One region of the Virgibacillus salinus genome, then DNA from elsewhere that is predicted to be linked to it. Evidence: riboswitches for the same ligand, from Rfam matches in the RefSeq annotation. Region 1 holds a riboswitch; each other region holds the start of a gene.

Region 1 (7,882 bases):
ATTGTATTACATTTTAATCTAATAAGAGATAATTCCCTTTACCTTCTATACTTAAACTAAAAAAATCGCCTTCAGTAGAAGACGAATTTTTCTAGCGCTTAAGAAAGTATAAATTCTTTCATACTGCGTGTGTTCAACTGTGGCTTAACGATAAGCCATGTTATAAAAAAAACATCTAGCTTCAGCGCTCGTGAATTTCCTTCACTTCCTTACGATAAAAGATGAAGGATGTTCGACTAAAACCACCACATCCTGTGGCAACGTCGATCCACCCACAATGAGGGGAGCAGCTAAACGGGCGCTCCAGCTATTGCAGCTTGCTCTTTTTTAAACAAAATACAAAAATCCTCAATCATTGCACTCGCGGTAGGAAATGATCCTGCTCCTGGCCCCGCGAACGTTAAGTCACCAACTATATCTCCTTTAATATGAATAGCATTGTTTACGCCTTCAACAGCATATAATGGGTGTTCTTTGGAAACTGCTTCTGGTTCAACGCTTGCAGTAAGGTTCCCTGTAGCATCATAACCTATCTTTGCAATATGCTTAACTCGTTTACCTTCCGTTTGTAACCCTTGAAGGGAGTCCTCGGTAATATCACGTATTCCTATTCTTTTAACATATTTTAAATCAGGTTGTTTTTCAAAAATAAGGTCACTAAGAATCATTAGCTTATAATATGCATCAAAACCTTCAATGTCATTTTCTGGATCTGCTTCGGCATACCCCCAGTTTTGTGCCTCATCCAAAGCAGTGGAGAATGTTATGTTCTTTTCCCGCATTGCTGATAGGATAAAGTTGGTAGTACCATTTAAAATTGCTTGCACATATTGGATCTGATTTGCTTTTAAAAGTTGTTGGATAGTCTGGATAATCGGTATGCCACCGGCTGTAGTTGCGTCATATCCAATTTGAACATTATATTGGGTGGCAAGTCTTTTCAACTCTTCACCGTGGATTGCGAACATTTCCTTATTAGAAGTGATGACGTGTTTTTTTGCTTGGATACATCTTTTCAGCAATGAAAAAGCTGGTTCTTTTCCAACAATTGCTTCAAAGACAACATCGATCTCAGGGTTATTTAAAACAGTATTAACATCTGTTGTAATGTTTGTCTTGGCTGAAATTTTCTGATGTTTGTCAGGATTCTCAATAATAATTGTTGAAATGTTGATGGGAGATCCGACTAGTTTTTCGAGCCGTTGACGGTGAATGTGCAGTGTTTGGTAGACACCGCAGCCAACTGTTCCAAGTCCGATTAACGCAATATTTATCGGTTTCATTTGTTAATCCCTCCCTCATCTAAAAATGATAACCGTAGATCCTTCGTTTTTTTACACTTAAGCTTCTACTAGCACACTTCCAGAGCCGTTTTCTCGAATGCGAATCGCTTCATGGTAAATGTTTTTATCTGTAATAACAGAAATTCCAGCAGCTTTTGCATGGTTTACTGTTTCATCTGTATCTTTTGGATTTTCAACCCAAATAATTTTACCGTCCTTATTAATAAATTGCTCGATAGTTTCTGGTGGAAGAATTCTGTCATAGGACAGAATGGCATCAATTTCAAGTGGCACATCATCTAACTGTTCATATGTTTGCACATTTAATATTTCTTTTGAAGAAGTACTTAATGGAACAATTTGAAATCCTAACTGCTGTAATTGTTTCGTACTTTTATAAAATGAATTAGTTTGATCATCCAATCCGCTAACCGCAACTACCTTTTGGCGAATACCACCGTCTTTACGGTCAAATGGTGAAGATAAGAGCCACTTGACTGCATCTTCTTCTGTTGCTTGAAATGTTTTTGCTTCACCGGTTGCATTAGCGATTGCCTGGTCTAAATCAACTAATATATCATTGGTTGATTCGAGTCCAATAGAAAGTCTCACTAACTCTTCCGTAACACCGCTTTTAACCAGGTCTTCTTCACCTAATTGTTGGTGTGTAGTTGACGCTGGGTGGATGATTAACGACTTCGCATCACCGACGTTGGCAACATGTGACCAGAGTGTAACACCATCAATCAATTTCCGGCCTGCGTCACGGCCACCCTTTATTCCAAACGTTATAATCGATCCATAGCCATTCTGTAAATATTTATTGGCTAACTCGTGTGATGGATGATCCTGTAACCCAGGAAAATTAACCCATTCAACTGCAGGATGTTTTTGTAAATATGCTGCAACTTCTTCGGCGTTTTTGTTATGGCGCTCAACACGTAAGTGCAATGTTTCCAGTCCTTGTAAAAACAGGAATGCATTCTGTGGACTTAGGCAGGCACCTATATCGCGCAGCAGCTGCACGCGCAGTTTGGTTGCGAACGCTGCCGGCCCAATATCGACGTAGCGAAGTCCGTTGTAACTCTCGTCGGGTTCAGTAAAGACTGGGAATTTACCGTTCCCCCAATTGAACCTACCGCCATCAACGACAACGCCGCCGATAGTTGTACCATGACCGCCGATCCACTTAGTAGCTGAATGTACAACAATATCCGCTCCCCATGTCAGTGGCTTCGTATTGTATGGAGTCGCAAATGTATTGTCAATGATTAATGGAACCCCGTTGTCATGAGCAATTCCTGCAATTTTTTCAACGTCCAGCACATTTAGACTTGGATTTGTGATAATCTCTCCGAAAATAGCTTTCGTTTTTTCGGTAATTGCAGTAGTAATAGTCTCTGGATCTGTTCCATCAACAAATTTAACGTCGATTCCGTATCGAGGGAGAGTGTTAGCAAACAGGTTATACGTCCCACCGTATAGATTACTGTCAGCAACGATCTCATCACCACTGCTTGCAAGATTTAAAATGGCCAATGTAATGGCTGACATCCCGGATGAAGTTGCAACTGCGGCTACGCCATCTTCCAGTAATGCGATTCGCTGTTCGAATGCATCAACTGTCGGATTCATGATTCGTGTATAAATATTACCTGGTTCTTGTAGCCCGAAAAGATTTTGTGCATGTTCGGTGTCCCGAAAAACGTAGGAAGTAGTTTGATAGATGGGTACCGCACGTGATCCGGTTGTTGGATCTGGTTCCTGACCTCCGTGAAGTAACTGTGTTTCCTGATTGTGCAAATGAAAATTTGACATGATAAATTCCTCCTTTAGATTTTACTGTTTTCTGGAGGGAGAGGAGATAATAAAAAGCCCTCTTCCTAAGAAGAGGGCGTAATATGTAACGATCCTCCCCTTATCTTCCAGATCATACTTGACCTGTAGGATTTAGCACCTTACTAAGCATTAGTTAAGCTTTTAAGGTTGCCGGGTTTCACAGGGCCTATTCCCTCCACCACTCTCGATAAGAGATGTAACTTTATTGGCAGTTAAGAAAGTATAAATCCTTTCTTGCTGCATAATTGCAACTAAGGCTTGGCGATAAGCCAAGTTTTCTAAAGTTATTGAACATTATATACGCAGGAATGATTGTACGTCAAGTGAATTCTGAAAATTGATTTAATTTTGGCTGATTTAAGTTTGTTGCCGAATAAAAAATTGACAGCTACGCAAGACTCCGGAAGCAAGGAACGAGCTGAGGAGGCTTGCTGCTTGCCCGCGGAAAGCGAGTATATTTTCACTGCGTCATTAAGAGCCTAATTTTTCTCCCTAAGCCGACCTGAACTACGATGTGCAGATGACATGTATATAAATAGTGCTATCCAGATTAATGCGAACGATATAAAATGCGCCAGTGAAAAAGTCTCCTGATAAACAAACACACCTAGAACTAGCATGATAGTTGGTGCGATATATTGAAGGAATCCTACCATTGATAATGGGATTCGTTTCGCGCCGCTTGCAAACAATAATAGTGGAATCGCTGTAACGACACCAGCGCCAAACAGTAATAACCCAAAACTGGAGAACATTGGATCAGATGCCAATGAACTGCCAGGGATAGATAGTAAATAAATAAGAGCAATAGGAGTTACAATCATTGTCTCGATAGTTAGACCGAACATTGCACTAACATCTACAGTTTTTTTTAGCAATCCGTAAATTGCAAAACTGAATGCTAACAATAGTGATACCCACGGAAAGACACCATAACTGATTGTCAAATTAATAACACCAACTGCAGCAAGTAGAAATGATAGCATCTGGCCACGTGTTAATGTTTCTTTTAGCACAATCATTCCTAATAAAATACTTACAAGCGGGTTTATGTAATAACCGAGGCTTGCCTGAATTACATGTTCATTGTTAACCGCCCATATAAAGGTAAGCCAATTGATGCTAATGGCAACTGATGCGAATGTAATTCCAGTCAATTTTTTTCTATCGTTTAAAATAATTCTGCATTCCTTTAGGAAAAGCTTCCATTTTTGGACAACTAGAACCACAATAATCATAAAAATAAATGACCATAATATACGATGTGCTAATATTTCATCAGGTGGAACCTGGTCTATCAGCTTCCAATACGCGGGAAGAAATCCCCATAATAAATAGGCGCCTGCTGCATATATAATTCCAATCTTATTTTCTTGATTCATTTTGAAGACCCCGTTTCTAGGATATATCCAGATTCAAGTGAACACTATCGAATCATGCGATATGCATACTACTAATCTAAGTAAGCTAATTCTAGATTTTCTTTCTGAAAAAAGCAATAACTCTGCTTTTAACATTTCTTCAGAAAACGCTTTCAAAAAGTTGGTAAATACAATATGATAGTAGTATATGAGATTATAAGATTGTTTATCTGGGGGGACTTACTAATGGCAAAAAAACATAAACACTTTGAAACATCGGTTATTCATGAAGGGTACGATTCCAAAGACATGCTTGGTAGTCTTGCAACACCTTTGTTTCAGACATCAACATACACGTTCGAAACAGCAGAGCAAGGAGAACGACGATTTGCAGGTGAGGAAGAGGGTTATATCTATTCCAGGTTAGGAAATCCCACAGTAAGTGTATTAGAAGAACGGATTGCAGCTTTGGAGAGCGGCGAACGCGGGCTAGCTTTTGGATCAGGGATGGCTGCTGTATCTGCTATTTTGATTGCTCTAACAAAAGCGAATGACCATGTATTGTGTTCATCAGGATTGTATGGCTGTACTTTCGGTTTACTAGCAATGATGGAAGAAAAATTTAATATTTCACATGATTTTTCAGCAATGGAAACAAAAGAGGAAATTCGCGCGCTAATTAAGCCTGAAACGACATGTATTTATGTCGAAACGCCAATTAATCCGACGATGAAGTTAATTGATCTAGAAATGGTTGCTGAAGTGGCTCATGAAAAGGGGATTCCGGTGGTTGTCGATAATACATTTTCATCACCATATTTACAGCGACCACTTGAATTAGGGTGTGATGTTGTACTCCATAGTGCAACAAAATATATTGGCGGCCATGGAGATGTAGTAGCAGGGCTTGCTGTTGGAAAAAAAGACTTTTTGGATAAGGTTGCGATGACAACCCTAAAGGATATCGGCGGAATTATGTCACCACTGGATGCATGGTTATTACTAAGAGGGCTTAAAACACTTCCAATTCGGATTGACCGCCATTGTGATAACGCGGAAAAAATATTTGGGAAGTTGCGTAACCATCCTAAAGTTGCACGTGTTTTTTATCCAAATGATGAAAGTCATCCTGATTTTCCAATTCGTCAAAAACAAATGAAACGCGGTGGTGGTTTAATTTCATTTGAAATAGACGGAACAAAACAGGATGCACAACGAATGCTGAATAACCTGAAGTTCCTAAAAATTGCTGTCAGTCTTGGTGATGCGGAGACATTAATTCAGCATCCGTCAACTATGACACATGCCGTTGTACCAGAGGAATCTCGTCTTGAAATGGGAATAACAGATCAGCTTATCCGGTTATCCGCAGGTCTTGAAGCGTGGGAAGATATCTGGGAGGATCTGGAACAAGCTTTGAATAACCTTTAATTATTGTGGTCGCATGTCCCATGGTTCTAACGTCCCAACGATGGTCTCATTACTATCGGTAGTGATAGCATGAATGACACCGCTTGAAATTTCATTATGAGTAAGCCAGCGGGAATCGTTGTTTTCTAAAATGAAACCTAAATAGACACGTCTGTACAAGCAATTTTTTGGTACAGGCGTGTTTTCTTTTTCCAAAAAACGGGCACTACCCTGTATGTGGATTAATCGCCAATCAGTGCTTAAATCCTGCTTGCTTATCATATCCTTAATTAAAGGAAGGGCTTGCGGAGCTGACGAATGAATCCAACTGACCACAATGTCAGGTATACCATTTGTTTCAAACAAGTTGGATAATTCGTTTGATAAACAAGTACTGTTTTGATAATCAACAGCAATTCCATGAAGGTTTTCTGGCTGAATAGTCTCTTGTTTCAGCTTATTAAGTTTAGATTGGTTCCGTCCAATAACATATACATGATAATCTTGTTCAATCAGCCAATGACATACATTTTTCAGCATGCCAGTACCTCCAACAACTAGTGCGTATTGATTTTTCATTTTTCCACACCCTTTATATATATAATACAAGGCTAACGTATTAACGAAAACTATGCTATATTAAAGGATAACGTAACTGCTTGGTAAGGAGAGATATACACGTGAGTTTTTTGTCTGTTTTCTTTGGTTTTATACTTTTCTTTAATATTGCGCTGGCATTAACGATTATCTTTCTGGAACGAAAAGATCCAAGCTCAACATGGGCATGGTTAATGGTATTGCTTTTCATCCCAATTGTCGGGTTTATTTTGTATTTAATTTTCGGCAGGAGACTAAGTTCCCAGCGGATATTCACATGGGATACAAAGAGTAAGTTGGGTGTGAAAAGGGCTGTACAGAAGCAGTTGCGTGCAATAGAAGGAAATAATTTTAACTTTAAGCATAAAGAGTTAATTGAATATAAGGATTTATATTATTTACATCTACGTAATAACGATGCCCTTTTCACACAAGATAATAGTGTGGAAATATATACGGATGGTGAAAAGAAATTTGCTGCATTGCTTGAGGACCTGGAGAAGGCGGAGGATCATATACATTTGCTTTACTATATTATTCGTCATGATAAATTAGGAATGAAAATTGCCGATGTCCTGATTAGAAAGGCGAGTGAAGGTGTTGAAGTACGTGCATTGTATGATGATATGGGTTCAAGAGGAATCAGTAAAAAGTTTCTCAATCGTATGCGTAAAGCAGGGGTTCAGGTTGAATCATTTTTTCCGCCAAAGATACCCAAAGTTAATTTGAAAATCAATTATCGGAATCACCGGAAACTAGCTATTATTGATGGTACAATTGGCTATATTGGCGGGTTTAACATTGGTGATGAATATCTTGGCCATAACAAAAAGTTTGGTTACTGGCGTGATACACATTTACGTATTAGCGGTGATGCTGTGCCCAACATGCAGACACGCTTTATTTTGGATTGGAATCAGGCGTCACGTAACGATATTATGTATGAAGACCGTTACTTTGCAGCAGAAAGTGACGGGGATGTCGGGGTGCAAATCGTCTCAAGTGGACCGGATTCTGATTGGGAACAAATTAAAAACGGTTATATCAAAATGATTATGACAGCAAAAGAATATGTTTACATACAAACGCCATATTTCATTCCGGATGAGAGCCTTCGGGATGCATTACGAATTGCCGTATTATCAGGTGTTGATGTAAAGATAATGATCCCGAATAAACCGGATCATCCATTTGTCTACTGGGCAACACTCTCTTACATTGGTGATTTACTTAATGCGGGTGCAGATGTTTATATTTATCAGCATGGATTTCTTCATGCAAAAACGATCGTTGTTGATGGAAAGATAGCCTCTGTCGGGACCGCAAATATTGATGTGAGGAGTTTTCGATTAAATTTTGAAGTCAATGCATTTTTATATGATAAAGGTTTAG
Region 2 (7,882 bases), on a different contig from region 1:
CGGGGGATATAATGAATGCAGGAGAGAAAGTAGCAATCATTGCGGATATTCATGGAAATAGTGCGGCTTTGAAGGCTGTTATGGATGATATTGATAAAGATGAACAAATAGAACACATTTATTGTCTTGGGGATTTAATCGGTATTGGTCATGAAACAAATGAAGTTCTTGAGTTGTTATTTTCCCGTAACAATATATCTTTTGTGATGGGAAATCATGATGAAGCAGTTTTAAAAATACTTGATGGAAATGAGCCAGGGAGTGTTGGAGATGAAAGGGAGCACCATAAATGGATTGCCTCACGGCTGGATGAGAAACTTATCTCTAAGCTCAAAAGTATTCCAATGAGACAAAATGCAAGAATAAACGGAAAGGACTTTTTGTTTGTACATTATCACTTGAATGGACGAGATGAATTTTTGCCAATTGATAATCAACCAACTTCACAAAGACTTGATGACATTTATGAATTAACTGATGTGGATGTTATTTGTTTTGGACACCATCATACAGTTCACCATTTTAAGTCTAAAGAAAGACTTTACCTTAACCCGAGTTCATTAGGTTGTACCTCTAAACCCCTTGCACCATATGCTAAATTGCGGGTTGGGGATTTTGGTCAAATTGACGTTTCCTTTATTGAAGTATCCTATGATAACAAGGAATTTTTACTTGGATATGAAAAGCTGAATGTTCCAGCTGGAGATGATATTCTCAAAATCTTCCACGGCAATCAACATTTAAACTATATCCAGAATCTATAATTGGAATGGATATAACTCAGGATTTGAATACCAGTAAGGAGTTACTATAAATGAGTTTCAAAAAACGATTATTAATTGCTATTTGTTTTTTTGGGGTATCATTAACTTTCATATTTTGGAGTTTAAAACCAAGTGTATTTCAATCTTTTTTACTTATTATTACAGCTATGTGTGCAAGTTTTATTTTAAAGTGGAGAAGAAAGGATAATGAAAACAGATAATCTAATAATGCTAAATGTCTCTACTATGCATTACTCATGGGGGTTATTGTTGCTTTAGATGGCACAGTAAGAGTTGTTACCAAATCCGGCGGTGTTAAGCTATATGCCTTTTGTGATATTTATCGGTTTAATAGGTTCAAAGATCCAAAAGTAAAGGAGTTAACATCGTATGTAATGGAAGTAAATGAATAGCGAAAAAAATTTTATAAAAAAGTCTCCCTTTTTATGACTTTTTCTGTTAGTATATGCTAAGTGGAATTTGACGCAATCAAAAATGGGGGGACAGAGTGATGAGAAATACGTTAATTACAATTATTTGGATTACTGGCATTTATTGTTTTTGTCATATTTTATTTGATTTAAATACGAACCAATCATTAATATTGTTAGGTAAGGATATGCAGATTACGATTAGTCTATTAACTAAGGTAATTGAGTTACTATTTTTGGTTAGTCTGTTCATCTATACATTTAAGTACACGGAGAAAAGTCCAGCAAAAAATTGTCAGTAGATTAAAAGAAGCTTGCAGAGAAATCGTATTCTCTGCAAGCTTCTTTATTTAGCAGTTAAGAAAGTATAACTACTTTCTTACTGCATAAGTGCAACTATGGCATTCACCAAAAGGTTTGGCGAATGCCAAGTTTTCTAATTACTTGTTAGAAATGCCCCAAACCTCTTCAGTCAGGTCAACAATATATTTCAGTTTATTCCATTGTTGCTCTTCCGTTAATTTATTGCCATGATGTGTTGAAGCAAAGCCGCACTGTGGGCTTAAAGATAGTTGTTCGAGTGGCACATATTGTGATGCTTCTTTAATACGTGCTTTAATTGTTTCTTTGTCTTCAAGTTCTCCGTTCTTCGATGTTATAAGACCTAATACGACTTGTGCACCGCCGTTTGGAATATGTTCAAGTGGTTTGAAATCCCCTGAGCGATCGTCATCATATTCCAGGAAGAAGCCGTCTACTTTTTCTTTTGCCAATAATGTAGGAGCGATAAGAGCATAGCTTCCTTCAAATGCCCAGGTAGACTGGTAGTTTCCTCGGCATAAGTGTGTTGTTACAATTAAGTCCTCAGGCTTATTCTTTAAAGCGCCATTAACTACTCGTAACGCCAGGTCAATTAAATCTTCTCTTGAATATTTTCCCTCATTAAATGGGATATCTGGAGCGGATAGTCCAGCGATGTATACATCATCTAATTGCAAGTACCGTACACCAGCATCGTAAAATGCTTTGATTGCATCCTGGTAGGTTTTAATAATATCACTTGCATAGTCTTCGATGTTTGGATAGATATCTGTATTGTGAATGCCGGCGTTAAATAGCTGGTTAGGACTAGGAATAGCTTGCTTTACGAGTGCCCGGCCATCAACAATATCGTTTAAATCAGTGAAATCTTTTAGGAATGGATGGTCAGGGTTAAATGAAATCTTTCCAGTATTCCGTACGTCATATTTCTCTGTTTCCAATCCCTCGAATTGATATCCTTGCTCAGGTACATATCCTTCAATTCCGTTTAGATGCTCCAGAAAGTCCAAGTGAAACCATGTACGGCGAAACTCCCCATCTGTAACAACTTCTAAGCCAAGTTCAATTTGCTTATCAACCACACGCTTGATTTCTTTTGTCTCGACCTCGCGTAATTGTTCTGCTGTAAGTTTGCCTTCCTTGTAATCTAGTCTTGCTTTGTGTAAATTATCCGGGCGTAGTAAACTTCCAACGTGCTCTGCTCTGAATGGTGGTGCTTTTGTTAACGATACTGACATATATATTCCTTCTTTCTGTTTTTAGTTTTGTAGAATTGTATTTTTTTAAGCTTTTAACCGGTAGCTCTGATTATGTTCTTGAAGTGTTTTGTCTGTCCCAAACAAGAAATGCTTCTCCATGTCTGGGGAATATTTTGAGTTTACTGTTTTAACTCCAACAGCTTCAGCTACTGAACGCAGCATTGCTGGTGATGCTCCGCAACATAGGCCGATATAATTTATCCCGATGTCGTTTGCCTCTTTTGCCCAGGCTGCCAGTTCGTATCGGTTATGGTAAAGCGGATCAAGCGCAGTCGGAAAAGTTGTTTCTAAAGGCAGATGGCAGCTGCATCCTCCATCCGGTAAATTAAAGAATGTCGGGTTTTCCTCTGAAGTACGGTATGGGATAGGGAGTCCACCCACATAGCCATCTACATTGTTACGTATGTCAGCAAGGTAAGGTTGCATCGTTTCAGGACCACGGAAACAATTCATGCCCACAACCAGTGCGCCACTTTCAGAAAGTATTTTACAGGATTCTTCAACAGTGTAGCCATCCCTCAATACATTCTCTCCCATTAGTCCAAACGTGATGACTGCTGGTAAATCCTGTTTCAGAATTTCTTCCAGGGCTATTTGTGCCTCTTCATGGTAATAGAACGTTTCCCCATTAATGAAATCGACGCCCTCTTCCTTACACCATTTTATCATTTCGGCAAAAATACCTCTGACCTTAGTCTTGGATTCAGGGTCTTCGGGATCGAAAATATTAGTATTTGAGATATTTCCAGCCACCAACGCTTCTTCGCTGGGATGTTCTTTAGCAACCTCTTTTGCTAAGCGAACCGCATTTCGGTTTAATGGTTCTAATAGATCTTCTTTGCCAATAATGCGCATTTTTTCCCTGTGTGCATTATACGTAAAGGCTAATACAACGTCTGAGCCTGCGTACATATAATCCCTATATGCCTGTTTCAGTGCTTCGGGGTTATCAAGTGCAACCTCTGGAACAAATGATCCTGCTTGCAAATACCCTCTACGTTCTAATTCAAATAAATACCCTTCACCAACAATAACAGTTCCATCTTTTAAACGTTCTTCTAAACTGCGCTTCAATCGTTTTCCTCCTCTTAAATAAAATAAAAAAACCCACTTCTGAAAATAGAAGAGGGTTTGAAACCGTTAAGTATCACTCTCCTTATCTTCAAGCTTTAAGCATTTCAGCTTCTGGAATTAGCACAGTATTTAAAATCTGTTGCTGAGGTTTCAATGGGCCAGTCCCTCCACCTCTCTGGATAAGAAAATTATTCAATTTTGTATTATTGAATACAATACAACTCTTGCAAATGAATGTCAAGAATATTTTTAGCATTTGAAACACTTTGATTTACTAAACAAGCTTAAGCCACTGATTTGCCGGATCCTCATTCCGCTATTCACCCTTTTTACCCATTTTTTTCATTGATATTGGGTAAATAACGGAACGAGGATCCGTTTCAAACCTTACAGAGCGGATTTTTACCCATTTAGCGGAACCACGATCCGCTCCATTACTTTGAGATTCACATTCCGATCCTCTCGCCACTCATTTTTGCTATTGTGTCATTAATATTCATCATAACAGCGTTAAACTTTCTTGCTTTAATTAAACTATACTGCTTAATTAGGTGTAATCGTTCGGGCGAACAGCATCGGAAGTGGATTAGATAGCCCGGAATCAGCAGAATTCGCCTGGGAACCAGCGAAGATAAACACCATCAAAATTTAAATCCTTTTTCAGGGTTGTTTGAACGAGGGATATGTTAAAATTACGTTAGAGTATTGTTGTAGAGGAGGCCAATCCATGAATGTCGTATCCATTGACTTTGAGACGGCGAATGAAAAGAGAAACAGTCCATGTGCTATTGGTGTTGTTGTCGCCAATGAAAATGGAATTGTTGATGAATTTTATAGTTTAATAAATCCAATGATGCATTTCAGTTCGTTTAATACGCGTATTCATGGGATACGAGAGGAAGATGTGGCAGATGCGCCGACGTTCTCAGAATTGTGGCCGACACTTAATGATTATTTATCTCATAACATAGTTATTGCACATAACGCCAGTTTTGATATGAGTGTGATTCGAAATACATTGGACTACTTTAACCTTACATATCCTGAAATGGATTATCTTTGTACGGTGAATATTTCTAAAAGAGTTTGGCCCGAGTTAGAGAATCATAAGTTAAATACGGTAGCTGGTTATCACGGTATTTCCTTCGAGCATCACCATGCACTTGAGGATGCTAGGGTTGCTGCCAAAATTTTAATGAAGGCTTTTGAGACATACGAGACGGATGAGATGGATATATTTCTAAAGAGGTGCAGTATTTCGAAAGGGAGAATTTATGAACGGGGATATTTTCCGCCGAAAGTGAAGCGGGCGAAACGGAGTAGAAAGCTTTATTTCTAAAAAATATCAAGGGGAGTTGGATTGCATATGAGGATACTTGTTGTAGGTGCAGCTGGGACAATTGGCAAAGAGATTGTAAGAGAGTTAGGAGAGAATCACTCAATAATTCGCGCTGGACGAAATGGGGCAGATGTTTCTGTTGATATTACTTCCGAGGATAGCATCAGAGAAATGTATAAACAAATTGGTAAAGTAGAAGCTGTAGTCAATGCATCTGGTGGTGCGAATTTTAAAGCTGTTTCTGAATTAACACCGGAACTAAATGAAAAAGGAATTGAAAGTAAACTTAAAGGGCAAATAAATCTTGTCCTGCTAGGTATGGAATATGTAAATGACGGTGGCAGTTTCACGTTAACAACAGGTGTGATGATGGATGATCCGATTCCACTGGGTGCGTCTGCAGCAATGGCAAATGGTGGCGTCAAGGCATTCGTTAAAGCATCATCAATTGAAATGCCTAGAGGTATTCGCATAAATAGTGTAAGTCCTAATATTGTACAGGAGTCATGGGAAAAGCTTGGTAAATTCTTTGCAGGGTTTGATCCTGTTCCTGCAGGTCGTGTGGCTCGTGCTTTTGTTAAAAGTGTTGATGGTATGCAAACTGGTAATAACTATGAAGTCTATTAAGGAGGAATCAATGTGGCAGATCTTAAATATGAGATAATCGAAACAGTAGCTGTGCTATCAGAGTCGCCAAAAGGATGGACGAAAGAGCTTAACCTGGTAAGCTGGAATGGGCGTGATCCCAAATATGACCTTAGAGACTGGGCACCGGACAAAGAGAAAATGGGAAAAGGGGTTACATTGACTGAAGAGGAATTATATAAATTGAAAGCGGCATTATCTGAACTTGATTAACTTCACATAGAAATCGTGTATGGCGCTGGGTCCAAAGCAATTTTTGTGTTTTGGACTCGCTATTTTGTAACAAACGTACAAGTTTTCTGCATAAATGTTAACAATAATGTAAAATAGCGGTAATACATAAAACAGGAATGAATTGGAGGACATGAAATTGAATACAAAACGTTGGATTGCACTTGGTGTAGCGGTTGTTTTATTTGTCGTTTCACTAGGTTTTCAAGCTGTAACGAGTGTAGTAACAGCTGATTTTGAAAAAATGTTTAACTTCCCGGATTCATCGCAGAAATTTCAAGAAGAGGTTGTCGAGGAAGGATCAGGCAATAAGATTGCAGTACTTGAACTGGATGGAGTAATTCAAAATGCATCTACAGCATCCTTGCTTAATACAGGAGGATATAATCATGAGCGATTCCTGGAAATGCTTGAAGCAGCTGGGGAAGACTCAACTGTTAACGGCATTATTTTACGTGTAAATACACCTGGCGGGGGCGTTGTAGAAAGCGATGAAATACATGACAAGATTGTTAAGATAAAAGAAGAGCATGACAAGCCTGTATATGTATCAATGGGGAATACAGCAGCATCAGGGGGATATTATATCTCTGCTCCTGCCGATAAAATCGTTGCGCATTCTGCAACATTGACAGGTTCAATTGGTGTTATTATGGAGAGCTTTAATTTTGCGGAATTTGCGAATGAACATGGTATTAAATTTAATACGATTAAGAGTGGCGAGTTCAAGGATATTATGTCGCAGTCACGTCAAATGACCGATGAAGAACGAGAAATTTTGCAGACGATGATTGATAATTTATACGGAGATTTTGTGGATGTGATCGTGGAAGGCCGTGACATGTCAGAGTCGAAAGTCCGTGAGCTTGGCGATGGCCGTGTGTATACCGGAGAACAAGCTGCAAATAATGGTCTTGTTGATGAGCTTGGGTCTCTCACTGATACGATTGCCATTATGAAAGAAGATAATGGCTGGGATAATGCCAAAGTGATTGAATATAAAAAGGGTCTTGAAATTAACGAATTTTTAGGTGGTACATTACAAGGAATGTTTAAAGGACAAACAGAATTATTCGGTATCAAGGAATTGTTGCGTAAATCCAATGGACCACGTGCTATGTACTTGTATTCTAAATAAGGGGGTGCCGTCATGAGTGAAAATGAAGTGGAATATACTGAGAGTGTTGATTACAGATTTGCTGGGTTCTGGATGCGGTTTTGGGCATATCTAGCTGATTTGCTTATTGTATTTAGTATTAACGGCATCCTGCTTAGTCCATCTAAATTTATCAATGATGGGGCTGGAATTGATATTGGTTTCTGGACAATGGCTGGTATCGTTGGTGTGATTGTGTTGTATTTGTACTTTCTGCTAATGACTAAATATTTTGGTCAGACGTTAGGAAAAATGATATTTGGATTGCGCGTTATTCGAGAAGATGCTCATTCGCTCGAGTGGAAGGATCTTATTTTTAGAGAAGTAGTTGGTCGATTTATTCACCGTGTGTTTTTCTTTACCGGATTGTTATACTTGTTCGTTGCATTTAGTGGGGAAAAACAAGGTTTACATGACATGATTGGTAATACGCGGGTTGTGTTTGATAAATAATAATAGGTCCGGGTGCACTGGTGCCTGGACTTTTTGGCATAAAGCTAAGTTTTTTTAAAAATGGAGGGATTAAATGAATAGTGATGAAGGTTTGTTTCTTTTTCTTGCCGGATTTTTGTTTCTGATTCTCTTTTTACTAGTAGTTGCAATCGTTTTTCATATTCTAATGGCTATTGGATTATTTAAAATAGCTAAAAGGGAAGGCAAAA
Region 3 (7,882 bases), 850 kb from region 1:
CATCATTGATGCAGATGACATACTGATTGAACAACCTTCACCATCAAACTTGGCATCTTGAACAACTCCATTTTCTACTTGCAATTGCAGCTGAATCCGATCACCACATGTTGGGTTATTCATATCAACAGTTAGCGCGTCACCTTCAACTGAACCCCGATTTCTTGGATTCTTATAGTGATCCATGATTACCTGTCTATATAATGTATCAAGGTTGTTAAAAGACATCACCAAAATACTCCTTTGTTTTCAAAAGTCCATCGACTAAGCGATCAATATCTTCTTCTGTATTATACAAATAAAAGCTGGCACGTGCTGTTGCTACTACCTCAAGCCATTTCATCAGTGGCTGTGCACAATGATGTCCTGCACGAACAGCTATTCCTTCTGCATCAAGTACAGTGGCTGTATCGTGTGGGTGTACATCGTCTAAATTAAATGTAACTAATGCTGCACGTTTTTCAGGACCATATATAGTAATACCATCAATAGATCTTAAATTTTTGAGAGCATAATCAGCTAACTTTTGTTCATGTGCTGTTATATTCTCTAATCCAACATCATTCAAAAAGTCAATGGCTGCACCTAATCCGATTGCACCAGCAATGATAGGCGTTCCACCTTCAAACTTCCAAGGCAATTCTTTCCATGTTGAATCGTAGAGATTAACAAAGTCTATCATCTCTCCACCGAATTCGACTGGCTCCATATCTTCAAGAAGTTCTCTCTTACCAAACAATACCCCGATACCAGTTGGCCCACACATTTTATGACCAGAGAACGCATAAAAATCACAATCCAATTCCTTCACGTCAACTTTCATGTGTGGTGCACCCTGCGCACCATCAACTACAGTAACTGCACCATTTTGATGAGCAATTTGTGCAACTTCTTTAACCGGGTTAACAGTTCCAAGTACATTGGATACATGTGTAACAGCAACTACTTTTGTATTACCTGTTATTGTCTCACGTACATCGTCCAATGTAAACGTTCCATTAGGTTGTAATGGTATATATTTTAGTGTTGCACCTGTAGCTTTAGCTGCTTGTTGCCAAGGTATTATATTACTGTGATGTTCCATTGGAGTGATTACAATTTCATCTCCAGCTTTCAAATTGGCACGTGCATAACTGTAGGCAACTGTGTTGATTGATGTAGTTGTACCACGTGTGAAAATAACTTCTGCAGTACTATTTGCATTAATAAAGCGTCGTACCTTTTCACGAGCACCTTCATATTTGTCAGTAGCCCGTGTACCCAGTGTATGAACACCGCGATGCACATTGGAATTATCCTGTCGATAATAGGCATCAACGGCTTCTATCACCTGCAACGGTTTTTGCGATGTTGCAGATGAGTCTAAATATACTAAAGGATGTCCATTAACTTCCTGATCTAAAATAGGAAATTGCTGCCTTATGGCTTTTACATCCATTAGTATACCTTCCTTTCAATTACTTGTGTCAACTGTTCCTTAACTGAAGCAATTGGCAGCCTATTTACTACTGGAGCAAGGAAACCGTGAATGATTAAACGCTCTGCTTCTTTCTGTGTAATTCCACGGCTCATCAAATAGTATAATTGAAGCGGGTCAACACGACCAACAGACGCTGCGTGACCTGCTGTAACATCGTCTTCATCGATTAGAAGAATTGGGTTAGCATCACCACGTGCTTTTTCACTTAGCATCAAGACGCGTGATTCCTGTTCAGCATTTGATTTTGAAGCACCATGTTCAATTTTTCCAATACCATTAAATATAGATGTTGCACTGTCCTTCATAACACCATGTTGTAAAATATGTCCCTCAGATTCTTTACCAAAGTGAACAATGTTTGCTGTGAAGTTCTGTATTTGCTTTCCGCGACCAACTGAAACAGTTTTCGCATTTGATTCAGAATTGTCACCAACTAAATGTGTAACGTTTTCCGAAACAGTATTCCCATCATTCATTTGACCTAAAGCCCAGTCAATTTTTGCATCACGATATGCGACACCACGACGGTTAATATAAGAAGTTGTTCCAGCAGCAAAATTGTCAACCGCTCCAAACGAAACCTGCGCATTGTTATGCGCAATAACTTCCGTAACGATGTTTGCCACAGTTTCTTCTTCTTTATTTTGTGATACATAATTCTCAACATATGTTAAAGAACTATTATCATCAGCAACTACCAATACATGATTAAACATTGCCGCTTCAGGATCTTCCTGCCAAAAAATCACTTGCAATGGTTCTTCCAGCTGTACATTTTTAGGTACATATACGAATACGCCACCGTTCATCAATGCTGTATGAAGTGCGGTCAAACGATGTTCATCAACAGAAACAGCGTCCTTCATATAATAACGTTTAACCAAATCTTCATGCTCACGAAGTGCCGTAAAGATATCAGTAAATATAACGCCTTTACTTTTCAGTTCTTCATTTAACGAAGCATATGCAACCGTATGATTGCGCTGTATTACAAGGTTTTCCTGTTTATTTTCTTTATCAAGAAAATCCTGGATATCTGCTGGTAAATTATCTAATGACGAAATCTCCTCACCTTTAGCTGCATCATGTTTGAATTTACTGAAATTCCATCTGCCTATTTTCGTTTTATCAGGCTTAGGCATTTCCAGTGTATCAGCTTGTTCTAAAGCTTGAAGGCGTAATGATTTCATCCATTCCGGTTCATTATTATCTTGTGAAAACTGGCTGATATAATCTTTATCGTATGGTAGCTTTGTCTCAACAGTCATATTACCCCTCCTAACTTTTACGCTTTTTGCTCAAGAGATTCGTCTTCGATGCCTAGTTCTTCTTTGATCCAGTCATAACCTTCAGCTTCAAGACGTTTTGCTAGTTCAGGTCCACCTGATTTAACAACACGGCCTTGCATCATAACATGAACTTTATCTGGTGTGATGTAATTAAGTAAACGCTGATAGTGTGTAATAATTAAGCAACCAAAATTATCGTCTCGTAGTTTATTAATTCCTTTGGACACTACTTTTAATGCATCAATATCCAAACCTGAATCAATTTCATCTAAAATTGCAATTTCTGGTTTAATAAGCATTAATTGAAGAATTTCATTACGCTTTTTCTCACCGCCTGAGAAGCCTTCATTTAAATAACGCTGTGCCATGTTTTTGTCGATTTCAAGAAAGTCTAATGCATTATCCATTTCTTTAATAAACTTCATTAAAGAAATCTCATCGCCTTCTTCACGGCGAGCATTTATAGATGAACGAAGAAAATCAGATGTTGTTACACCACTAATTTCACTAGGATATTGCATTCCAAGGAAAAGACCTGCACGTGCGCGCTCATCTACTTCCATTTCCAATACGTCCTCACCGTCTAAGTATACATTTCCTTCAGTGATTTCGAATTTTGGATGACCCATGATAGCTGATGCAAGTGTTGATTTACCAGTACCATTTGGCCCCATTACTGCATGGAACTCGCCACCCTTTATCGTAAGGTTTACACCTTTTAATATTTGGTTACCTTCAATTGAAACATGAAGATTTTTAATTTCTAGTGTTGATCCTGCCATGTCGATACCTCCAATTACTATTTTGTGCTTATTTCTTTCAAATGGATATTACATCCATTCTCAATTTATTCTCATTATAATCTTAAAGCATTTCGAATTTATTATCAACTCATTCATACTAATAAAAACGTGTATTTCTAGCTGATTAAATATGTTTGGTTTTGAGAAAAATTGTGAATTTCTTCACTCTATTATATGCAATAACTGAGAATGTACTTTCTAATTTAATTTCTAATTATTATTTTTTTAAGAAAAAATGCTGGTACCCCACACTAGGATACCAGCACAATTAATATTATTAATTATGAATGTGACTATCAATTTCAGCTACCATATGTTTACATTGTTCATACTCTTGTTGTCGTCTTTTTTCAACAGCAATGCGATTTTCTAAATTTCTTTCATACTCCGCATAACACATCTTATGGGTTTGCTGCATTCCCTTTTCCATCTCTGGAGTATAACTCATCTTAATCCCACTATAAATAGTGAATCATCCTTTCGATTTGATTACAATATTAAGACTATCATAGGGACGATACCCAACACAAAGTGCATTTAAACGTTTAAAATCGTAATGAATAATATATGGAAGTGTTAAAAATGGATAGCAACTTTTACTTTAAACATAGAGCAAATTACTGCTGTTTACTATGAATTACTCAAAATTCGCTACAAAATTACTTAGCTTCTCCATCTACTGGAACTACTGCACCATCAAACTTTTCTAGAATAAAGTTCTGGATTTTCTCAGAGTGTAGTACATCAACTAATGTGTTTAATGATTCACTACCTTTATTTCCTGTTTTAACTGCAACAACATTTACATATGGCGATTCTTCACCTTCTAAAATCAAGGCGTCTTCCAATGGATTCAAGTCTGCTCCAATTGCATAATTGGTATTAATCGCCACTAAAGTGTTTTCTTCTGACTCATATAGTTCTGGTAAGAATGCTGCATCATAATCATAGGAGAATTTTAAATCTTTTGGGTTCTCTACAATATCTTCCGTAGTAGCCTCTACTTTGTCTACTTTTTCAGAAAGCTTAATAAGCCCTTCCTTTTCTAACAAGGATAGTACTCGTCCATGATCAGCGACAGATCGGCTCATAAGTACTTCAGTTCCTTTGGCAACTTCGTCAACACTGTTAATTGTTTTCGAATATATTCCAATTGGCTCAATGTGAATTCCACCAATATGTGTAAAATCATATCCAATATCTGCAATTTGCTTATTTAAATAAGGAATATGTTGGAAATAATTTGCGTCAAGTTCACCACTTGAAAGGTCTTCATTTGGTAAAACATAGTCAGTATACTCTTCAATCTTTAATGTTATTCCTTTTTCCTTAAGAATAGGCTTAGCTTTCTCTAATATTTGTGCGTGCGGAGTACTGGATGCCCCAACCTTAATAACATTATCATCTGAACTGGACTCATCACCGCCACAAGCTGCTAACGTTACTACAAAAAATATAGTTACAAATACCAAGATCTTTTTCATTTTATCTCTCTCCTTTATCTTTTATCTAATTTGTTAGTAATAAAATCCCCAATGAATTGAAAAATAAATACAATGATTACGATTAATACGGTACAAACAAACACGACATCAAACATACGTCGCTGGAATCCAAAAAAATATGCATAATTTCCTAAACCACCAGCCCCTATAACACCAGCCATTGCAGTATAGCCAATCAAGGCAATTGCAGTGACAGTAAGTCCTGATACAAGTGCTGGCATTGATTCTGGAAGTAATACACGAAAAATAATTGTGCGAGTCTTTGCACCCATAGATTTCGCTGCTTCAATCACTCCCTTATCAACTTCCTTCAATGCAATCTCTACAAGTCGACCATAAAATGGAGCCGCACCAATGATTAAAGCTGGTAATGCTGCATTTGGTCCCCGAATGGTTCCAATCAGAAAGTCAGTAAATGGGAACAAAAGTAATATTAAAATTATAAATGGAATCGCTCTAAATACGTTTACGATTGATGCCACGATTAAATTAAGAAGTTTATTCTGCCAAATACCCCCTTTCATCGTCAGATAAAGTAGTAACCCTAATAGTATTCCGAAAATAAATGTTCCAAATAATGAAAGGATGGTCATGTAAAAGGTTTCGTACGTGGCAACCCATAAATCTTCCATATTCAAATTTGGGAAAAGATTAGTTAGCATCGCGAACCACCTCCACTTCAACTGAGGTCTCATTTGTTATAAAGTCTATAGCTTTATTGATTTCACTCAACTCACCATCAGCCTGAACAAATAGTGTTCCATACGCACCACGCTGCGTTTGGGTGATCTTACCTTGCAGAATGTTAATATCAATTGCAAATCTCTTAGCAACTTGACTAATTAATGCCTGGTTTGTTGTCTCACCAATGAAATGAAGCCGAATAAGCTTACCACTATCATAAGTATCAATTAAATGGGCAACTCCATCATCTTCATCATTGGTTCCCATAACCTGCTCAACGAATTTCTTTGTAACAGGCTTCTCAGGTCGTAAAAAAACATCCAGAACATCGCCTTGTTCAACGATTCTTCCTTCTTCCATTACTGCTACCTGATTACATATTTTGCGAATCACATGCATTTCATGAGTAATTAGAATAACTGTTAAACCAAGCTTTTTATTGATATCAACTAACAAATCTAATATCGAGTTGGTCGTTTCCGGATCAAGTGCTGAAGTTGCTTCATCACACAGCAATACTTTTGGATTATTTGCAAGTGACCTCGCTATCCCAACACGCTGCTTCTGCCCACCACTTAACTGAGAGGGATAAGCACTTTCTCTTCCTGCAAGTCCAACTAATTCGATTAATTCTTGAACACGTTCTTCACGTTCAATTTTTGATACGCCTGCAATCTCCAATGGAAATGCAATGTTATCTTTTACGGTCCGTGACCACAATAAATTAAAATGTTGAAAAATCATGCCTATTTCCTGACGTGCCACTCGAAGTTGTTTTGAATTTAATGCAGTAATTTCCTGCTGATCAATGACGATTTTCCCACCAGTAGGTTCTTCCAGCCGATTGAGCAATCGTACAAATGTACTTTTACCCGCACCACTGTAGCCAATGACACCAAAAATCTCACCTTCATTTATATCAAGGGTTAAATCATCCACTGCTGTAATGTTGCTTTTATTTGATTTAAAAATTTTATTTAAACCCTCTATTGAAATCACAAGTATTCCTCCTTTGCCATCCACTATTATGTCCTACTTAATAAGAAAAACGCCTTTCTGTAAGAGAACAGAAAGACGTAATATATGTAGTCTTTACGTTCCCTTATCTGTCAAAGCAGCTGCTTTGCAGGAGTTGGCACCTTTCAAATAAAAAAACATTTGAGGTTGCCGCGGTTTCATAGGGCCAGCCCCTCCACCGCTCAAGATAAGAGATATAAACTATTTAATTAAAATTCGATAATCCAGATAATAGCACGCATATTATCATGTGTCAATAAAATTATTTATCTGAAAATAAAGCTGGTTCGTAGTCCATTAAGTAGCTATATATATTGGCAATTGATTTAAATGCGTAAATTTTTTCCTTGATCTCGTTACCATCCTTAATTAAAAGACATGGTACACTTTCAATTTGATTATCCTGCATAAACTCCGGGTGCAGCGAGGCATTCATGTCATAAAAAATATCCTGTTTATGAACCGATTCAATCTTATCAAGCATTGATTTTGCCAACGCGCATGTACCACAAAATGGTGTATAAATATATAATAAATAATGATCTTGTTCTAATTGTTCCTCATTAATCTGTTGCAATACTACCACCCTAAATCAAGAATATGGGATTAACCTCGATTCGTTTGCCTACCAATGCCGTTGCAAGAATATTTTCAGGGGTTGTTGCTACTTCACGAAACTCACTGCTCACATAAATGTGTTCAGCATGCGGAAGCTCACGCGTTAACTGTTTGCGCAGTTTTATCCCTGAACTATCCTCATCAACTAAAATAAAAACATCCCTATTATCCAAATCATACGTTTCCAAAAGCTCGTCAAATCGTTCAACACCGAGTGTCCCATTCGTGCAAATTACTTCAACATCATCTGTTATCACCCGTTTGACCTGCTTTTTATCAGTTAGTCCCTCAACAATGATAACTTTTTCTACGTCATTTGTCATCATTACATGCACTCCTTACATTAAATTAACTGAATGCATTAATCATATATTTTACTACTTTTTTCAACCCACATCCAATAATTAATATTATTGCATTACGAATTATTCATATTAGATAGTTTATGCTTAAACCGAATTATTAAGTATGAATATAGATTTTTTA
Region 4 (7,882 bases), on a different contig from region 1:
CCTTTAACGAATGACAAGTATACTAAAAATTTATTATAAGGTAGTAGCCTTAAGGAGGAGAACACTATTGAAGCAATCTTTACTGGTAATCGATGCACAACAGGATTTGATGGAAGGCAGTAGTGAGGAACGGGAAGTTTCTGAGAAGGAAAAAGTCGTAAGTAACATTAATACTGTTATTGAAAAGGCCATAGAAGAAGGTATTTCCGTTGTGTTCATTAGAGATTTAGATGTTTCGAATGGAGAAGGTCCTGGATTTCAAATACATAACAATATTAGAGTGCCATCCACTGCTGTCGTATTTGATAAAGCTGCTACAAATTCATTTCATGGTACTCCATTACTCAAACATTTAAATGAAAACAACGTAGAGCATCTTGTAATAATGGGATGTAAGACGGAACATTGTATTGATACGGCTGTCAGGACAGCGACGGTCAATCATTTTGACGTTACTTTAGTTGGAGATGGACATTCTACTTCTGACTCCGATAACTTAACTGCACAACAAATAATCCTTCATCACAATGAAACGCTTCATGGTCATGATAATGTAGACAATTTCTCAATTGTTAGAAATACAGAAGAGGATTTATTTAACCCTACTCACGATAAATATCGGTAACTAAACAAAGGGGGGATTACGTTGTTAAAATATCTGGGTATTGGTGTAATCTTTACTATTATTGCCCTGTTGATCGGCACTTTCACTGGTGACTGGAACTTATTTTTTAAGATTATAGCTGCAGCGGCAGTTATTCCCTTAGTATTATCAGGTTTGTTAACAGGTGCTTTTGTTGATGGTGACAGAAACAGAGCTAATTATCATACGGAGACCAAAAAAGACAGACAGGACAAAAACAAATGGGTTACAAGATTACTAATAATTGGTGTCCCCAACTTTAGCTTATTAATCATTTTAATTATACTAAATATATAGTCGCCCACTGCCATCTGGGCCAATTATTTTTTACAAGGAAACAGCACGTTGAGGGTACATATGGAGGGGTACAATGGTTAAATCTGTGAAGGGGCAATTTATCATATCAATATTAGTTGCCATATAATGAGTTTACTAGCGAAGGGAATTTATGTTTAATAGGAGACTCTTTTACTTCGCTATGATTCTATCGTTTTTTAATGCAGGGTTATGGACACAAAAGTATATCAAAAAACGGAAAAATAAATATTAATCCATGCCATGAAAGAGGAACATACAGGTGTTTAGCATGAAAGTGTAGGCAAAGGAGAGAGTTCTATGAGTAATTTCCGTATTGTTTCGCCTGTTTGTTCGAAGTGCGAATCAAAAGATACATATGACATTGGCCAGGAATACAAGCAGATGGAACCTGCACCATTTCGACCGATCACTATTGGTAATGCTAAATATCATTGCAAGGATTGCGATCATGAATGGAAGAAGTACAGAGGACGAAAAATTTATGAGCGGATTCGGTTTATTGATATACAAAGTGGTGGATATATGGATTATGGTTCTGTTCAGAGGGTGAGGATTGACCTGAAGGGTAGGCGTGTTCGTAGTGCGCTTGTGTTTGGAGAATTTAACGAATCTGATCAGATAGCCACTATGAGTGAGGAAAGTATTGAATGGCTTCTAGCTGAATTATATAAATGTGATTTTGTTAACTGGGCGGAGGAGTACAACCATGATGGTGTTATGGACGGTTCATATTGGCGGTTAGATATAGAATATGATACACATTGTGAAATTAAAATTGGCAGTAACCATTATCCAAAGAAGTGGACAAAGTTTTGTAAAGCTGTTTCAAAGGTTAGTGGGGAGGAGTTTTATTAAGATAGGCGCAATTCCTGTAATAAAGAATCACGCCTACTGTTAATTTTTATCCAACAACATGTGGGTCCTTTACTTGTTGCGACGCAGCCTGTAATGCATAATCCAGATCTGAAATTAAATCATCCACATGTTCGAGTCCGACTGAAAATCGGAATAATCCATCGGTAATCCCTCGTTTATCTCTTTCTTGCTTTGGCATTGCAGCATGAGACATAGTAGCTGGATACGAAAGAATAGTTTCTACTGCTCCAAGACTTACAGCGAATACTGGCAGGCGAATTTGTTCAACAAATGTTTTCGCTTTAACTGAATCTTTTATTTCGAACGAAAGGACTGCCCCTGAACCTTTTGATTGGCTGTTATGGAGGTCATGTCCTGGATGGTTAGGTAATCCAGGATAAAATACGTTCTTAATTAATGGATGATTAGTTAAATAGGCAGCTATTTTCAGTGCTGATTCAGATGATTGCTTAAGACGGGAACCTAACGTTTTGATGCCTTGAATTAACTGATAGGAATCCTGTGCGCCAAGTATGGAGCCGAAGGAATTTTGAATAAAGGCCAACCTTTCCCCAAGCTCTTCTGTGTTTGTAACAGCCAGACCTGCAATAATGTCACTATGGCCAGACAAAAACTTAGTCGCACTATGGAGCACAATATCCACACCAAGGTTAATTGGCTTCTGGTAAAGTGGGCTCATGAAAGTATTGTCGAGAAAAGTTAGGCAGTCATTCGCTTTGGCAATTTTAACAATTCCATTAATGTCAGTAATGTTTAGACATGGGTTTGACGGTGTTTCGATATAGATGACTTTTGTATTGGGTTTAATTGCATCGTTAACCTCAGTTAGGTCTGTCATATCTACAAAGGTGTGATCAATTTTAAATTTAGTAAGTACTTCAGTTACAAATCGGTAAGTACCTCCGTACACATCCGTTGATACTAGAACATGGTCACCAGCTGAAAGCAGCATAAAGGATGACGAGATGGCAGACATTCCAGAAGCAAATGCTAAGCCACGGGCACCTTCCTCTAATTGGGCTATCTTTTCTTCCAGCGCTTGCCTTGTCGGATTTCCCGAACGGCTATAATCAAATGGCCCAAACGCATCAAAGGATTCCTGGTGATAGGTTGATGACAGATAAATCGGCACATTTACGGCACCTGTTCTCTGTTCAACGTCCAAATTTGATGGAGCATGAATTAGTTCTGTTTCCAATTGATCCTTGTTATTACTCATTCCTTGTCTTCCCCCTTTTTCAATGATGAAAATACGTTCTTCAAATCTGTAATTAGATCTTCAGCTTGTTCAATGCCAATAGAAAACCGTAATAACCGGTTATCGATTCCTCGGAGTGCTCGTTCTTCTTCCGGTATCTCTGCGTGGGTCTGTGTTGCAGGATACGTAATAAAACTTTCAACCCCGCCAAGGCTTTCTGCAAAAGTAATCAATTTAAGGCGTTCTAAAAAGGGCTCAACCCAATCTGCCTTCTGAAGGCGGAACGAAAGCATTCCACCTTTCCCCGGATACAGTACGTCAGTAACTCCTTGTTCATTTGCTAAGTATTCCGCTATTTTCCGTGTGTTTTCATCGTGCTGCTTCATCCTTAGTGCAAGTGTCTTGAGGCCTCTAATAATCAGCCATGAATCAAAAGGGGACAAAACAGCACCTGAAGCATTATGGATAGTAGCCAATTTGTCGCAGATTGCCTCTCCTTTCGCAACGACTAAGCCTGCGAGAACATCATTGTGTCCGCCAATAAATTTAGTTGCACTATGAACTACGATATCAGCGCCAAGTTCAAGCGGCTGCTGGAAATAAGGAGTCAGGAATGTGTTGTCAACTATGAGTAACAGGTCATGTCTATCAGCAAGTGCTGCATATTCCTTAATATCTATTTCCTGCATTAACGGGTTTGTTGGGGTTTCAATGAATAATGCTCTCGTTTTTGGTGTGATTAATTTCTCAGTCACGGCAACATCTTTAAACTCCGAATAGGTTGTCTTTATATCATAGACATCATCGTAATGCTGAAGTAAACGGTATGTACCACCATAAATGTCTTCTGGAACAATGATTTCATCACCTGAACGGAAAATGGAAAGAACTAACTGGATGGCTGCCATTCCGGAACTGCAGGCATAGCCGCTATCACCGATTTCCAGCTTTGCAATTCCTTCTTCCAAGATAGCTCGCGTTGGATTTTTTGTACGTGTGTAGTCGTATCCAGTAGATTTGCCAATCCCTTCATGCTGGAATGCTGTTGATAAATAGATAGGCGGATTGACTGCACCTGTCGTTTTATCACTATTATTGCCTAGTTGTGCTAAGTTGGTTTGGATACTTTTATCTGACATATTAATCATCCTTTTCATGAAAAAAATTAGAGACCCTCTAGATAAGAAGAAGGTCCCTAATAGCGCAAACAATCTTCTCATCTTCAGGTAACTTGTTACCTTTTGGATTTAGCACCGGACCAGTTATGGCGGGTTGCTGAGACATCACAGGGCCAATCCCTCCGTCTCTCTTGATAAGAAATATATGTAATTGTTAAATACTTGATTTTTCTTACTTTAATACAAATGATTGGATAATGCAATAGATAATTGCAATTTATTTGGTTTATTCAGCCATTTCCGTTTTTCTGTTAGAAAAATATCATGGGAATTATTTTCGAAAATAGAGAAGGAATTTTTATAGAGAATATTGAATACTTTACCATGGAGGTGTAGAAACAATGACTGACCAATATGCTGTAGAAATTGATGCAGTGATTGAGTACATTCGTGAAAATATCCAAGAGCCCCTGCCCCTTTCTCATCTAGCTAAGTATGTAGCTTATAGCCCGTATCATTTTTCCCGTATATTTAAGCAAAAAACTGGCCTTCCGCCACATTATTATGTTTCTTCCCTCCGTTTGCAAAAAGCAAAAGACTTATTGTTACATACGAATTTAAGTGTTCGTGATATAGGAATGGAGATTGGACAACAAAGCTTAGGAACCTTTACAACTAGATTTACTGAACGTATAGGCGTAACACCGGCTGAATTTCGGAATTCAGCGGTTCATGCAGACTATCGATTACGCAGGTTAAAGGGGCTAAATGATTGGACTGATAGTTTACTATTAACTTCAAATACACATGCAAAGGTCGAGGGGACCGTTCATGCGGATGCTTCTTTTGAAGGGGTTATTCTTATCGGCTTATTTGCAAAACCGATTCCAGAAGGCCTTCCTTTATATGGGACGCTACTTTCTTCATTGGGTACTTTTTGTTTTACAGGTGTCAAACCTGGCAAGTATTACTTGATGGCTACATCTGTATCCTGGGAAATGCAGGCAAGGGATATACTGCTCCCGTACTCAACATTACGCGCCAGGTTGAAGGCCCCGATAATTATTAAGAGAAACACAATTGTTCCGCATCAACATGTGACACTTCGTGAACCACAACTTGATGATCCTCCGATCCTAGTGTCGATCCCTCTCTTAATGAATAATTTTCTAAATCGAGTATTAAAGAATTAGCAATCTCATAATCCAATATTTACAGGATATGTTGTTCTTGCATTTCACAAGGATGTTCTTTAATAAAAATTTTAATTATAAGGAGGAGCAACGTGAAAAAACAAATACTATTCATTCATAGTGCTGGACCACAAGGTGAACACGAAGGAAGCTCTGATTTTATAGTGTATTTGCAAGATAAACTAAATGCTGAATATAATTTGATAATTCCTGAAATGCCTAACCCGGAAAACCCGGAATATACAGCATGGAAGGAGCAGCTTAACAAAGAGTTTGCGGCATTAGAAGGTGAAGTTATTTTGATTGGGCATTCTTTGGGTGGATCGGTATTATTAAAATATCTATCTGAAGAAGATTGCCAAGTTAAGATATCCAGTTTACACAGTGTCGCAGCACCATACTGGGGTAAAAATGGTTTTTGGGAGAGTGAAGAATTTACGCTCTCCGAAAATTTTGTTGCAATGCTTCCCCCTATACCACAAGTGTTTTTCTATCACAGTCGCGATGATGAAGTAGTTTCATTTGATCATTTTAAGGATTATACAAAAAAACTTTTAACTGCAACTCCACGAGCAATTGAAAGCAGGGGACATTTATTTTATAATGGATTGCCTGAACTTGTGAATGATATTAAAGGTCTGTAGATTGATAAGTTAATAATAAATATGGATGGGAGATACTCTGAGGGGTTCTCCCTCTTATATTTCATTTCTTTAATTTTTAGGGCAGGAATTTAGGCTTGGTTACTATTTAAACGTTGGGGCAAATTCTATTTAGATTTAATAATTAAAGGGTTTTTTATGTTAAAGTAATCAATAGTGAATAATATACTTTAGCAGCGTAGTTTACATACACTTTATCTGAACAGTGGGTATGTACTAGGTGATGACTATTTATGGATAAAAGGAGTAGATTTTTATGGAAAAATATAAACCAGCTGGGTTCTGGATCAGATTCCTGGCAAACATAATTGATGGAATTTTGATATATATAATAGGAGCAATTATAGCTATTTTAATTAATGACGAACGTTTTTTCAGTTCACCAGGTAACGAAGCAAATACTTGGTATTCATCGCCATCCGAAGACATATCAAATCTAATTTATGTCGTTGTTTTTATAATTGTTTTCACTGCAAGCAAGTATAAAGGATCACCAGGGAAATTAGCATGCAGGATCCAAGTGCTTAATGTAGAGATGACCCAAATTAGCATGCTGAAATCAATTGGAAGATTTTTTGCGTATTTTCTCTCAGCACTTCCACTTGGTATTGGCTTTCTGATGGCAGGATGGAATGAAGAAAAGAAAGGATTGCATGATATCATTTGCAGTACGAGAGTTGTTTATCGAATTTAACGCCAGCGTAATGCAATTCGCAGCTTACAGCAATCCATGTCAGCAACTTGTGATTTGAATTCCAGTCGTAAGCCATCAGGATTGTAATTAATATCAACGTCTGATGTAATGCCTGTAGAGAGAATTAATTGCTCAACCTTTGCGGTATCTGAAACTTGAGCAGCTTTCATTAGTTCTGCATCATATTCTTGTGATTCTGCAAGTTTATTAAGAACAATGCTCGCGTCATCCATTAGTTTTTTCGTTTCATTTGCTGATTGATTTAACAGGTTGGCGTCAACAGGCGGATATTGCTGGCGACCTGGCCAATATGTGGCATTGGGATAATATGGTACATAATAATAACCTGGATAATTGACGTAATACATAAAAAAACCCTCCTTGTAAAATACATCCATTTAATTATATGCAGAAGAACTTGTTTGCGGGAATGAGCGGGGATTTATGGAAAGGATGCTGATTAAATGATCAAAGCACTCTTATTTGATCTTGACGATACCTTGCTTTGGGACAAAAAAAGTGTAAAAGAGGCTTTTAAAGCCACTTGTGAACTCGCAAAGCAAAAATATGATATTGATCCTGTTAAGCTAGAAGAGAAAGTTCGTGAAAATGCACGGGAGTTGTATGCATCCTATGATACATATGATTTTACAAAGATGATTGGAATAAATCCGTTTGAAGGACTATGGGGTGATTTTCGGGATGAGGGGGAGTCTTTTCACAAATTGAAAGAAATTGTTCCAGAATATCGTAAAGAAGCCTGGACGAGAGGACTGCATGATTTAGGAGTTGATGATCCGGATTTCGGTTATCAGCTGGCAGAAACTTTTCCTGCGATGCGAAAGAAAAATGCTTTTGTATATGAGGATAGTTTTGAGGTGCTTGATCAGTTAAAAGAGGAGTACCAACTGCTGATGCTAACGAACGGATCCCCCGAATTACAACAGACTAAGCTTGATATCACACCAAAACTCATGACCTATTTTGAGCACATTGTTGTTTCTGGGGCTTTTGGAAAAGGAAAACCAGACCCAGCAATTTTTGAACATGCACTTGAGCTTCTTGCTGTGCAGAAGGATGAGGTATTAATGGTTGGGGATAATTTAAGTACAGATATACTTGGAGCTAAGCGTGCTGGAATAGATTCCGTCTGGGTTAACCGTCATGACAAAGAATGTAT

What was found. Region 1 has a riboswitch for S-adenosylmethionine ahead of BLS02_RS02480 (PLP-dependent aspartate aminotransferase family protein). Riboswitches for the same ligand answer to the same signal wherever they lie in the genome.
Region 2: another riboswitch for S-adenosylmethionine. It lies ahead of BLS02_RS13230 (homocysteine S-methyltransferase family protein); the one in region 1 lies ahead of BLS02_RS02480 (PLP-dependent aspartate aminotransferase family protein).
Region 3: another riboswitch for S-adenosylmethionine. It lies ahead of BLS02_RS06295 (methionine ABC transporter ATP-binding protein); the one in region 1 lies ahead of BLS02_RS02480 (PLP-dependent aspartate aminotransferase family protein).
Region 4: another riboswitch for S-adenosylmethionine. It lies ahead of BLS02_RS12995 (methionine biosynthesis PLP-dependent protein); the one in region 1 lies ahead of BLS02_RS02480 (PLP-dependent aspartate aminotransferase family protein).

What each region holds. Positions count from the first base shown of each region.
Region 1 is NZ_FNKD01000001.1:488,044-495,925, forward strand. Features, by position in the region: gene BLS02_RS02475 (homoserine dehydrogenase) at 291-1,283, opposite strand; gene BLS02_RS02480 (PLP-dependent aspartate aminotransferase family protein) at 1,341-3,101, opposite strand; SAM riboswitch class I at 3,199-3,316, opposite strand; gene rarD (EamA family transporter RarD) at 3,602-4,504, opposite strand; gene megL (methionine gamma-lyase) at 4,730-5,914, shown strand; gene BLS02_RS02495 (short-chain dehydrogenase) at 5,915-6,472, opposite strand; gene cls (cardiolipin synthase) at 6,574-7,882, shown strand, end outside.
Region 2 is NZ_FNKD01000003.1:235,950-243,831, forward strand. Features, by position in the region: gene BLS02_RS13215 (metallophosphoesterase family protein) at 12-764, shown strand; gene BLS02_RS13220 (hypothetical protein) at 1,276-1,497, shown strand; gene BLS02_RS13225 (5-methyltetrahydropteroyltriglutamate--homocysteine S-methyltransferase) at 1,636-2,754, opposite strand; gene BLS02_RS13230 (homocysteine S-methyltransferase family protein) at 2,800-3,849, opposite strand; SAM riboswitch class I at 3,929-4,035, opposite strand; gene BLS02_RS13235 (3'-5' exonuclease) at 4,577-5,188, shown strand; gene BLS02_RS13240 (short chain dehydrogenase) at 5,216-5,815, shown strand; gene BLS02_RS13245 (YdbC family protein) at 5,828-6,046, shown strand; gene sppA (signal peptide peptidase SppA) at 6,204-7,202, shown strand; gene BLS02_RS13255 (RDD family protein) at 7,215-7,673, shown strand; gene BLS02_RS13260 (hypothetical protein) at 7,747-7,882, shown strand, end outside.
Region 3 is NZ_FNKD01000001.1:1,335,831-1,343,712, reverse strand. Features, by position in the region: gene sufU (Fe-S cluster assembly sulfur transfer protein SufU) at 1-228, opposite strand, end outside; gene BLS02_RS06320 (cysteine desulfurase) at 218-1,438, opposite strand; gene sufD (Fe-S cluster assembly protein SufD) at 1,438-2,748, opposite strand; gene sufC (Fe-S cluster assembly ATPase SufC) at 2,766-3,551, opposite strand; gene BLS02_RS18925 (YuzK family famiily protein) at 3,850-4,020, opposite strand; gene BLS02_RS06305 (MetQ/NlpA family ABC transporter substrate-binding protein) at 4,232-5,056, opposite strand; gene BLS02_RS06300 (methionine ABC transporter permease) at 5,071-5,739, opposite strand; gene BLS02_RS06295 (methionine ABC transporter ATP-binding protein) at 5,729-6,760, opposite strand; SAM riboswitch class I at 6,861-6,972, opposite strand; gene BLS02_RS06290 (thioredoxin family protein) at 7,041-7,355, opposite strand; gene BLS02_RS06285 (toprim domain-containing protein) at 7,366-7,719, opposite strand.
Region 4 is NZ_FNKD01000003.1:193,587-201,468, forward strand. Features, by position in the region: gene BLS02_RS12975 (isochorismatase family protein) at 68-625, shown strand; gene BLS02_RS12980 (DUF5316 domain-containing protein) at 647-940, shown strand; gene BLS02_RS12985 (hypothetical protein) at 1,259-1,816, shown strand; gene BLS02_RS12990 (aminotransferase class I/II-fold pyridoxal phosphate-dependent enzyme) at 1,863-3,056, opposite strand; gene BLS02_RS12995 (methionine biosynthesis PLP-dependent protein) at 3,053-4,174, opposite strand; SAM riboswitch class I at 4,249-4,354, opposite strand; gene BLS02_RS13000 (helix-turn-helix domain-containing protein) at 4,555-5,346, shown strand; gene BLS02_RS13005 (alpha/beta fold hydrolase) at 5,439-5,990, shown strand; gene BLS02_RS13010 (RDD family protein) at 6,265-6,702, shown strand; gene BLS02_RS13015 (YuzC family spore coat inner layer protein) at 6,699-7,070, opposite strand; gene BLS02_RS13020 (HAD family hydrolase) at 7,167-7,882, shown strand, end outside.